2 regions of the Bradyrhizobium sp. LTSPM299 genome follow, and region 2 is predicted to be linked to the other one. Evidence: predicted binding sites of a transcription regulator. Region 2 holds the regulator's gene; the other holds the start of a gene.
The links. The regulator PhoB, encoded in region 2, activates phosphate uptake and scavenging genes when phosphate is short. The targets are predictions, from matches to a motif close to TGTCATNNANCTGTCAT.

Region 1: the regulator PhoB is predicted to act here: its motif matches at 2,259-2,275, upstream of UP10_RS39055 (DUF2794 domain-containing protein).

What each region holds. Positions count from the first base shown of each region.
Region 1 is NZ_JYMU01000091.1:12,319-16,882, reverse strand. Features, by position in the region: gene UP10_RS39065 (ABC transporter permease) at 1-601, shown strand, start outside; gene UP10_RS39060 (Bax inhibitor-1/YccA family protein) at 836-1,627, shown strand; gene UP10_RS39055 (DUF2794 domain-containing protein) at 1,825-2,196, opposite strand; gene UP10_RS39050 (DUF1223 domain-containing protein) at 2,698-3,459, opposite strand; gene acnA (aconitate hydratase AcnA) at 3,683-4,564, opposite strand, start outside.
Region 2 is NZ_JYMU01000058.1:14,393-18,956, forward strand. Features, by position in the region: gene UP10_RS29135 (aspartate aminotransferase family protein) at 1-374, opposite strand, end outside; gene UP10_RS29140 (GcrA family cell cycle regulator) at 857-1,366, shown strand; gene phoB (phosphate regulon transcriptional regulator PhoB) at 1,533-2,243, opposite strand; gene phoU (phosphate signaling complex protein PhoU) at 2,297-3,013, opposite strand; gene pstB (phosphate ABC transporter ATP-binding protein PstB) at 3,025-3,846, opposite strand; gene pstA (phosphate ABC transporter permease PstA) at 3,843-4,564, opposite strand, start outside.

The sequences.
Region 1 (4,564 bases), on a different contig from region 2:
CGACTGGCAAGGGCTGGGCATCAACTTCGTGCTGGTGTTCTCGCCGAATGCCTTCAAGGGCGCGCCGCACAGCCATGTCGCGACCCTGACCGAGGCCCGCCCGGGCTCCACCGACGATGCCCACATCGTCAAGCAGGTCGCCGACGCCTTCCCGATGGTGACGAGCGTGCGCGTCCGGGAAGCGCTGGAGACGGTCGGCAGCGTCGTCAACAACCTCGTGCTGGCGATCCGCGGCGCCAGCGCCGTGACGCTGATCTCGGCCATCCTGGTGCTGGGCGGCGCACTCGCCGCCGGCCACCGCCACCGCGTCTACGACGCCGTGATCCTCAAGACGCTCGGCGCCACGCGGGCCCGGCTGCTCGGCGCCTACGCGCTGGAGTATCTGATGATCGGCTTTGCAACCGCCGTGTTCGGGGTCATTGCCGGCTCGATCGCGGCCTGGCTGATCGTCACGCGGCTGATGACGCTGAGTTTCATCTGGCAGGCCGGCAGCGCCGCGCTGGTCGTGGTCGCTGCGCTGGTCGTCACCGTGGGGCTGGGTCTCGCCGGAACACTGCTTGCGCTGAACCAGAAGCCAGCCTCGGTACTGCGGAATTTGTGACAATTTGTAGCGGGCGTTAACGCCGCTTTTTGCTGCAAATGCTTGGTCGTAGCGACATTCAGCCGCGCGTGGAAGCTTGTGCTGGATGTGCTACTTTCCCACATATCAACCAGGTCGGATGGCCAGCTTGATGACAGGGAATTAATGTTCCGCAAACCGGGCCATCTGAGATAGATTTACGACCGGCGCCGCAAATCCCTTGCGCTCCACCGGGACAAACACGGGAATTCGACCATGTCGGACCTAGACCGCAATTACGCTTCTCCTTTCGGCCGGGCCGCCGGGCGCACTGACGCTGCGGCCGTCGACGCCGGTCTGCGCGCCTACATGCTGCGCATTTACAACTACATGAGCATCGGCCTGGCCATCACCGGCCTGGCCGCGCTTGGCGTCTACATGGCAGCCGTGACCGGCGACCCGTCGGCCGCCGTCGCGAAGTTCGGCAACGCCTATCTGACGCAGTTCGGCTACGCGATGTTCGTCAGCCCGCTGAAGTGGCTGTTCATCCTCGCCCCTCTGGTGATGGTGTTCGTCATCTCGGCCGGTATCAACCGCCTGCAGCCCGCAACCGCCCAGATGCTGTTCTGGGTGTTCTCGGCGCTGATGGGCCTGTCGATGTCGTCGATCTTCCTAGTGTACACGCACACCTCGATCGTGCGGGTATTCTTCATCACCGCGGCGACGTTCGGTGCGCTCAGCCTGTACGGCTACACCACCAAGCGTGACATGAGCGGCATGGGCTCGTTCCTGTTCATGGGCCTGATCGGCATCATCATCGCGAGCCTGGTCAATCTGTTCCTGGCGAGTTCGGTGCTGCAGTTCATCGTCTCGGTGGTCGGCGTGCTGGTGTTCGCGGGCCTCACCGCCTGGGATACCCAGCGGTTGAAGAACGACTACATCTATGGCTACGCCTCGCAGGGCGGCGTGGCAGCGGAGCGCGCGGCAATCACTGGCGCACTCTCGCTCTACCTGAACTTCATCAACCTGTTCACGCTGCTCCTGCAGCTGCTCGGCCAGCGCGACTAACGCTCAAGGCCGATCGGATCGATCGAAGCCCCGGCCTCAGCGCCGGGGCTTTTCTTTTGCGCGAGGACGGTGCCGGCGGATTAGGGCGATGACCGCGTAGCCCGGATGAAGCGAAGCGCAATCCGGGACAGGTCTATCCAACGTGGGGAGAGCGGCCCCGGATTTCGCTTCGCGTCATCCGGGCTACGTGAAGTCGCCTATACCAGCGCCAGCTTGCGGTCGATCACCAGCAGCACGCGGTCCAATTCGTGGCCACGGCGCAGGATCAGACCGGTCGCCGAGATCACGCTGTACATGCCCTGCTTGCGCGCGAGCCGAGGATCCTTCTCGATCCGGTAGATCGGCATTTCGGATGCGCGCCGAAACACCGAGAACACTGCGCGGTCCTTCAGGAAGTCGATCGCATAATCGCGCCACTCGCCGTCGGCGACCATGCGGCCATAGAGATTGAGGATGCGGCTGAGCTCAAGTCGATTGAACGTCACGCGGCTGGGCTGAGGGGCCGCAGCGGCGGGGCGCGCTACGGCGCGATTCCCGCTCGGATCCGTATCCTCCGACATCAAGCTCATCCAGCGCCTCCTGTCATCTCAGCGACGATCTCGATCCGAAACCGGTGTCCCCTTTTCGGGATCGTCACGCCGCTGACATGATCGCGCTAAGTCTGGAGCCCCGCAAGGGCCATTCGCAATGCACCCGGCTCAGAACCATCCCGGGGCGCGACGGATTGTCCTGCAAGGGGTCACGGGAACGTTAGCGGAATCATATTACTGCCCCACTTCCGCCCATCGCCCGCCCCGCTGGCCTGCGAGAAGATAATCCTGCGTTGACCCGGTCCTTTCGGTTCCGGATTCCTCAGCCCCCAGCCCCCCGGGGCCGTCGGGATCGGGTCTGTTCGCAGGGGAGTTAATCCCAACACTGGGCCAACGAAAGTTGGTCCTTTTTGTTTTTGGGGCACCCCGCACTCAGGCGTGATCGAGCGCCAAGCCTGATGGCGGCCCTGCTTCAATTGTTTCTGGATGCATGCCGGCGCGCCGACGTCTCACAACGACGCCGCACGACCGACGAAGCTGCTAATGCAGCGACGTGAATGCCGCGCCGAGCATCGGGCCCGGCTTGTCGCGATTGCCGTCCTGGACGTAGACCGCCGCGGCATCGACGCCATCGCGCGTGATGTTCTCGAGCGGCACGGTCCAGCTGCCCGACGAACCGTTCCAGTCACCGACCTTCAAGAGATTGCGCACCACATTGTGGTAGGTGATTTCCTGGCCGCGATTTTCGCCACGCGAGATCGAGATCGGCACCGACTTCGAGATCGAGCAGATCCAGACTTCGCCACGCGCCGCCGTGGGCGACTTGGCCGCCGCCACCGAAACGTTGATTTGCTTGCCCGTCAGCGTCATCGTCACCGGCACCGACATCACGCCAGCGCTCTTCTCAGTGTCCTTGATCGCGCTCTCGATGCTGGCACGGTCGCTGCCGATGACATGTGCGGAGCCGTTGACCACGGCCTGCGGCGTGTAGACGTCGCGATCGCCGCGCATATGCGAATAGGCTTTCTGACGCGCGCTGAAGCGGGAATCGGCCAGCGTGTCCTTCCAGCCGAGATAATCCCAATAGTCGATCGGCATGCTCAGCGCGATGACGTTGGGATCCTTCGCGAGGTCACCGATGACCTTGTCCGCGGGCGGACAGGATGAGCAGCCCTGCGAGGTGAAGAGTTCAATGACGGCACGCGGATCGGCGTGAGCGGGGCGGATGATCGCGACAATCGCGCAGATACCAAGAGCGCTGGACCATCGCGAGATAGAATTATAGGCCATCATCGCTGTCATACTGCGAACCAGTCGTGATGATTTCTATCCGTATTTGTACGGGGCATCAGATTGTCCCTTAGACGGCGTGCCCCAGAACGCGAGAAAGCGGCCTTTTCATAGGCCGCCTTCTTTTTAGCCGCTACTCACTAAGCAGTGAGGCACCGATCACAAATCCGCGTTAGAGCGTGATCCGGAAAAGTGTGAAGCGGTTTTCCGGAGAGATCATGCTCAAACAAACGGCCTAAGCCGCGAGTTTGCGCAGCACATAGTGCAGGATGCCACCATTGCGATAGTAATCGAGCTCGTCGAGCGTATCGATGCGGCAGAGCAGCGGGACGTCCCTCTTGGCACCGTCATTGGAGACGATTTCGGCCGTCAGCGTCTGACGCGGCTTCAAATCACCCTGGAGACCGCGGATCGTGACCTTCTCGTCGCCCTTCAGGGCGAGCGAAGACCAAGAGGTGCCCTCCTGGAAGGTGAGCGGAAGTACACCCATGCCGACCAGGTTTGAGCGATGGATGCGCTCGAAGCTCTGGCAGATCACCGCACGCACGCCGAGCAGGCGCGTGCCCTTCGCGGCCCAGTCGCGCGACGAACCGTTGCCGTATTCAGCGCCGGCGAACACCACCAGCGGCACGCCTTCCTCCTGGTACTTCATCGCGGCGTCGTAGATCGGCATCTGCTCACCGTCGGGCCAATGCTTGGTCAGGCCGCCTTCCGGAATGTTGCCGTCGGCGCCCTTCAGCATGAAGTTCTTGATGCGGATGTTGGCAAAGGTGCCGCGCATCATGACCTCATGGTTGCCGCGCCGCGTCCCGTACTGGTTGAAGTCGGCGGGACGTACCTGGTGCTCGCTGAGGAACTTGCCGGCGGGCGAGGTCAGCTTGATCGAACCGGCCGGCGAGATGTGGTCGGTGGTGATCTTGTCGCCGAACATTGCAAGGATCCGCGCGTCGACCACGTCCTTGATCGGCTCGGGATCCTTCTTCATGCCTTCGAAGTAGGGCGGGTTCTGCACGTAAGTCGAGCTCATGTTCCAGCGATAGGTCTCGCTTTCGACAGTCTTGATCTTGCGCCAGTTGGTATCGCCCTTGAACACGTCGGCGTACTTCTTCTTGAAGAT
Region 2 (4,564 bases):
CGGTAGCGCTCGGGATGCCCCTTGGAGAAGTGATAATGGCGGACCAGCTTGATCACGCCCTCCATCGCCTCCGCGCCGGAATTGCAGAAGAACACGAAGTCGGCGAAGCTCTGCTCGCAAAGCCGCGCGGCGAGCTTCTCGCCGTCCGGGCTCTTGAACAGGTTCGACATGTGCCAGAGCTTCGTCGCCTGCTCCTGCAGCGCCGCGACCAGATGCGGGTGCGCGTGCCCAAGGGCGTTCACCGCGACACCGGAGGTGAAGTCGAGATAGCGGTCGCCATTGGTTGCGATCAACCAGGCGCCCTCACCGCGCTCGAAGCCGAGATCGACCCTGGCGAAGACGGGAAGCAGATGCGACGCTGCGCTGTTGGTCATGACCATCACTGACGGGTTTGAGGCCGACAATTGCCGCGCGCCTTGACGCCAACACGACAACAGCCAGCTTCGGAAAACAAAACGTGCCGCCTTTTCGGGCGGCACGTACGGGCATTCTATGCTGCGGGCAGTAACTGTCAATCGCCGGAAGCGGCCTTCCTGCGGTCCGAATCGAGCGCAATCCGGAGCATTCCGGTGCGGTGGAAAAGTGGAATTGCAATGCATAAGTGTGGGAACATGTGGACGCGCGACCGCGGACTCTTGCGCCAGAGTCACGCCATATTGTAGCGTTTGGGCTGTCGGGTACGACATCTCGTGCGGTAGTACTGGACCCCTTAAGTAGCCTTTCGTTCTGCGTAGACGTTCGGGCGCATAGGCGTGCCCGGCGAGGGCCAAGGGATTCTGACCGCAGGAGTTTTTCGAGATTTGGCTCGCAGCACCGCTCCAAGGATTGGCCGGTGCTAGGCGAAGGGATGAATGTGATGACTGTATTGACCTGGTCCGACGATCGCGTCGAGCAGCTGAAGAAGCTCTGGGAATCCGGCCTGTCCGCCAGCCAGATCGCGGCGGAACTTGGCAATGTGACGCGAAATGCCGTGATCGGCAAAGTGCACCGGCTCGGCCTGTCCGGCCGTGCCAAGGCGCCTTCCGCGGCCGCGCCGCGGCAACGCAAGGCACGTCCGGCGCAGCATATGATGCGGGTGGCGCGCCCGGTGTCGCGCGGCAACACCGCGCTGGCCCACGCCTTCGAGGTCGAGATGGAGGCCGATCCGGTCACCTACGACAACGTCGTGCCGATGAGCCAGCGGCTGTCGCTGCTCGAGCTGAACGAGGCAACCTGCCATTGGCCGGTCGGCGATCCGTCGAGCCCGGATTTCTTCTTCTGCGGCGGCAAGGCGCTCGGCGGCCTGCCCTATTGCGCACATCACTCGCGCATCGCCTACCAGCCGGCGAATGATCGCCGGCGGCCGGCGCCCAAGCCGACGCGGTAGGTAAGCCGACTCCATCCACGGCGTCATCCCGGCGAAAGCCGGGATCCATAACGACCGACGCGAGTGGTTGTGCCCCGCTGGGGCTCCAGCGTATTCCAACAATCAAGATTTGTGGTTATGGGCCCCGGCTTTCGCCGGGACGACAATTGTGAAAGCTCGCGCGGCCTTACTGCTGCGGCTCGGCCTTGGCAAAACGGTCATCCAGCGCGTAGCCCGCGCCGCGCACGGTGCGGATCGGATCCTGCTCGCGGCCCGGATTGAGCAGCTTGCGCAAACGGCCGATATGCACGTCGACGGTGCGCTCGTCGATATAGATGTCGCGGCCCCAGACGCTGTCGAGCAATTGCTCGCGGCTGAACACGCGGCCGGGATGCTCAAGGAAGAACTCGAGCAGCCGATACTCGGTCGGGCCGAGATCGATCGGCCGGCCGGAGCGCGCGACGCGGCGCTTCTCGCGATCGAGCTCGATGTCGCCATAGGTCAGCACGGTCGCAAGCCGCTCCGGGCTTGCCCGGCGCAGCAGGCCCTTCACCCGCGCCAACAGCTCCGGCACCGAGAACGGCTTGACGATGTAGTCGTCGGCGCCGGTGGCAAGGCCCCGTACCCGCTCGCTCTCCTCGCCGCGCGCGGTCAGCATGATGATCGGCAGCTGCTTGGTCTCGGGCCGCGCCCGCAGGCGGCGGCACAGTTCGATGCCGGAGAGGCCCGGCAGCATCCAGTCCAGCACCACGAGATCGGGAATGCGCTCCTTCAGCCGCGTGTCGGCGTCGTCGCCGCGGCCGACCGTCTCGACGTCATAGCCTTCCGCGTCGAGGTTGTAGCGCAACAACGTCGTCAGCGCTTCTTCGTCTTCGACCACCAGAATGCGTGCGCTCATCGCTTTGTGTTCTCTCTCTCTGTCTTGATCCGTTGCCCTGACGCGAACCGAAATTAACTGCCCGGAACCGTGGTGGCGAAATTGGTCATGTCGCCCTTCGGACGCTTGTCCATGATTTGCTGGCCTTCGATCATGTAGAAGACGGTTTCCGCGATGTTGGTGGCGTGGTCGCCGATCCGCTCGATGTTCTTGGCGCAGAACATCAGATGGATGCAGAACGAGATGTTGCGCGGATCTTCCATCATGTAGGTCAGCAGTTCGCGGAACAGCGAGGTGCAGATCGCGTCGACCTCCTCGTCGCCCTTCCAGACCGCCATCGCCGCCGGCAGATCGTGCGCCGCATAGGCGTCGAGCACCGACTTGACCTGCGACAGCACGAGATCGGTCATGTGCTCCAGGCCGCGGATCAGCTTGAGCGGCTGGAAATCGCTCTCCAGCGCCGCGACGCGCTTGCCCATGTTCTTGGCGAGGTCGCCGATCCGCTCGAGGTCGGTGGCCACGCGCATCGCGCCGACGATCTCGCGCAGATCAATCGCCATCGGCTGGCGGCGCGCGATGGTCAGAACCGCGCGTTCCTCGATGACGCGCTGCAGGCTGTCGATCTCGATGTCGGCGGCGACGACACGCTTGCCGAGCGCGACGTCGCGGCGGATCAACGCATCGACCGACTCGGTGATCATGCGCTCGACCAGGCCGCCCATCTCGGCGACCAGGCGGGTGAGTTCCTGCAGGTCGCTGTCGAACGCCTTGGCGGTATGTTCAGAAGCCATGTGTTATCTCCTCAACCGAACCGGCCGGTGATGTAATCCTGGGTACGTCGATCGCTCGGCGAGGTGAAGATCTTGTTGGTGTCGTCGAACTCGATCAGTTCGCCGAGATACATGAAGGCGGTCTTGTCGGAGACGCGCGCCGCCTGCTGCATGTTGTGGGTGACGATCGCGATCGTGTAGTCCTCGGACAGCTCCTGGATCAGCTCCTCGACCTTGGCGGTCGAGATCGGATCGAGCGCCGAGCACGGCTCGTCGAACAGGATCACTTCGGGCCGCACCGCAACCGTGCGCGCGATGCACAGGCGCTGCTGCTGGCCGCCGGAGAGCGAGAGGCCCGAGGCGTTCAGCTTGTCCTTGACCTCGTTCCACAGCGCGCCGCCGCGCAGCGCCTTCTCGACGCGGTCGTCCATCTCGGACTTCGAAATCTTCTCGTAGAGGCGGATGCCGAAGGCGATGTTCTCGTAGATCGTCATCGGGAACGGCGTCGGCTTCTGGAATACCATGCCGACCCGCGCGCGCAGCAGATTGAGGTCGAGCTTGGCGTCGAGGATGTTGGTCTGGTCCAGCATCAGCTGGCCGACGGCGCGCTGACCCGGATAGAGATCATACATCCGGTTGAAGATGCGCAGCAAAGTCGACTTGCCGCAGCCGGACGGGCCGATGAACGCGGTGACGCGGTTGGTGCCGAGCGTCAAATTGATGTTCTTCAGCGCGTGGTGCTCGCCGTAATAGAAATTGAGGTTGCGCACCGTGACCTTCGGCGGCGCATCCGGCAGCGGCGAATGCGGAGCAACATGGCTCGGGGGATTCGTCGAAACGGAGAGCTCGGTCATTTTGTGGCCCTTTCGGCACCGAGAATGCGCGCGCCGATATTGAGGGCGAGCACGGTGAAGGTGATGAGCAAAGCACCGCTCCAGGCCAACTCTTTCCAGTAGGCATAGGGGCTCTGCACGAAATTGTTGATGGTCACCGGGAGGTTGGCCATCGTCTTGGTCAGGTCGAGGCTGAAGAACTGGTTCGACAGCGCGGTGAACAGCAGCGGCGCGGTCTCGCCGGCGACGCGGGCGGTCGCCAGCAGCACACCGGTGATCAGACCCGATCGCGCGGCACGATAAGCGATCCGCTTGATCACCAGCGAGCGCGGCAGGCCGAGCGCGGAGGCCGCTTCGCGCAGCGGATTGGGCACCAGCAGCAGCATGTCCTCGGTGGTGCGCAGCACGACCGGGATCACGATGACCGCGAGCGCAAGGCAGCCCGCGAGCGCCGAGAAGCCGCGCATCGGCACCACGACGGCGCCATAGACGAACAGGCCGATGATGATCGAGGGCGCGCTGAGCAGGATGTCGTTGATGAAGCGGATCACCGAGGTGAGCCGGTCATTCTTGCCGTATTCGGCGAGATAGGTACCGGCGAACAGGCCGAGCGGCGCGCCGATGCCGACACCGATCACGGTCATGATGATCGAGCCGACGATGGCGTTGAGTAGGCCGCCGTCGGTCGAGCCGGGCGGCGGTGTGTTCTGGGTGAAGAGCTGAACGCTCAGGCCGGCAA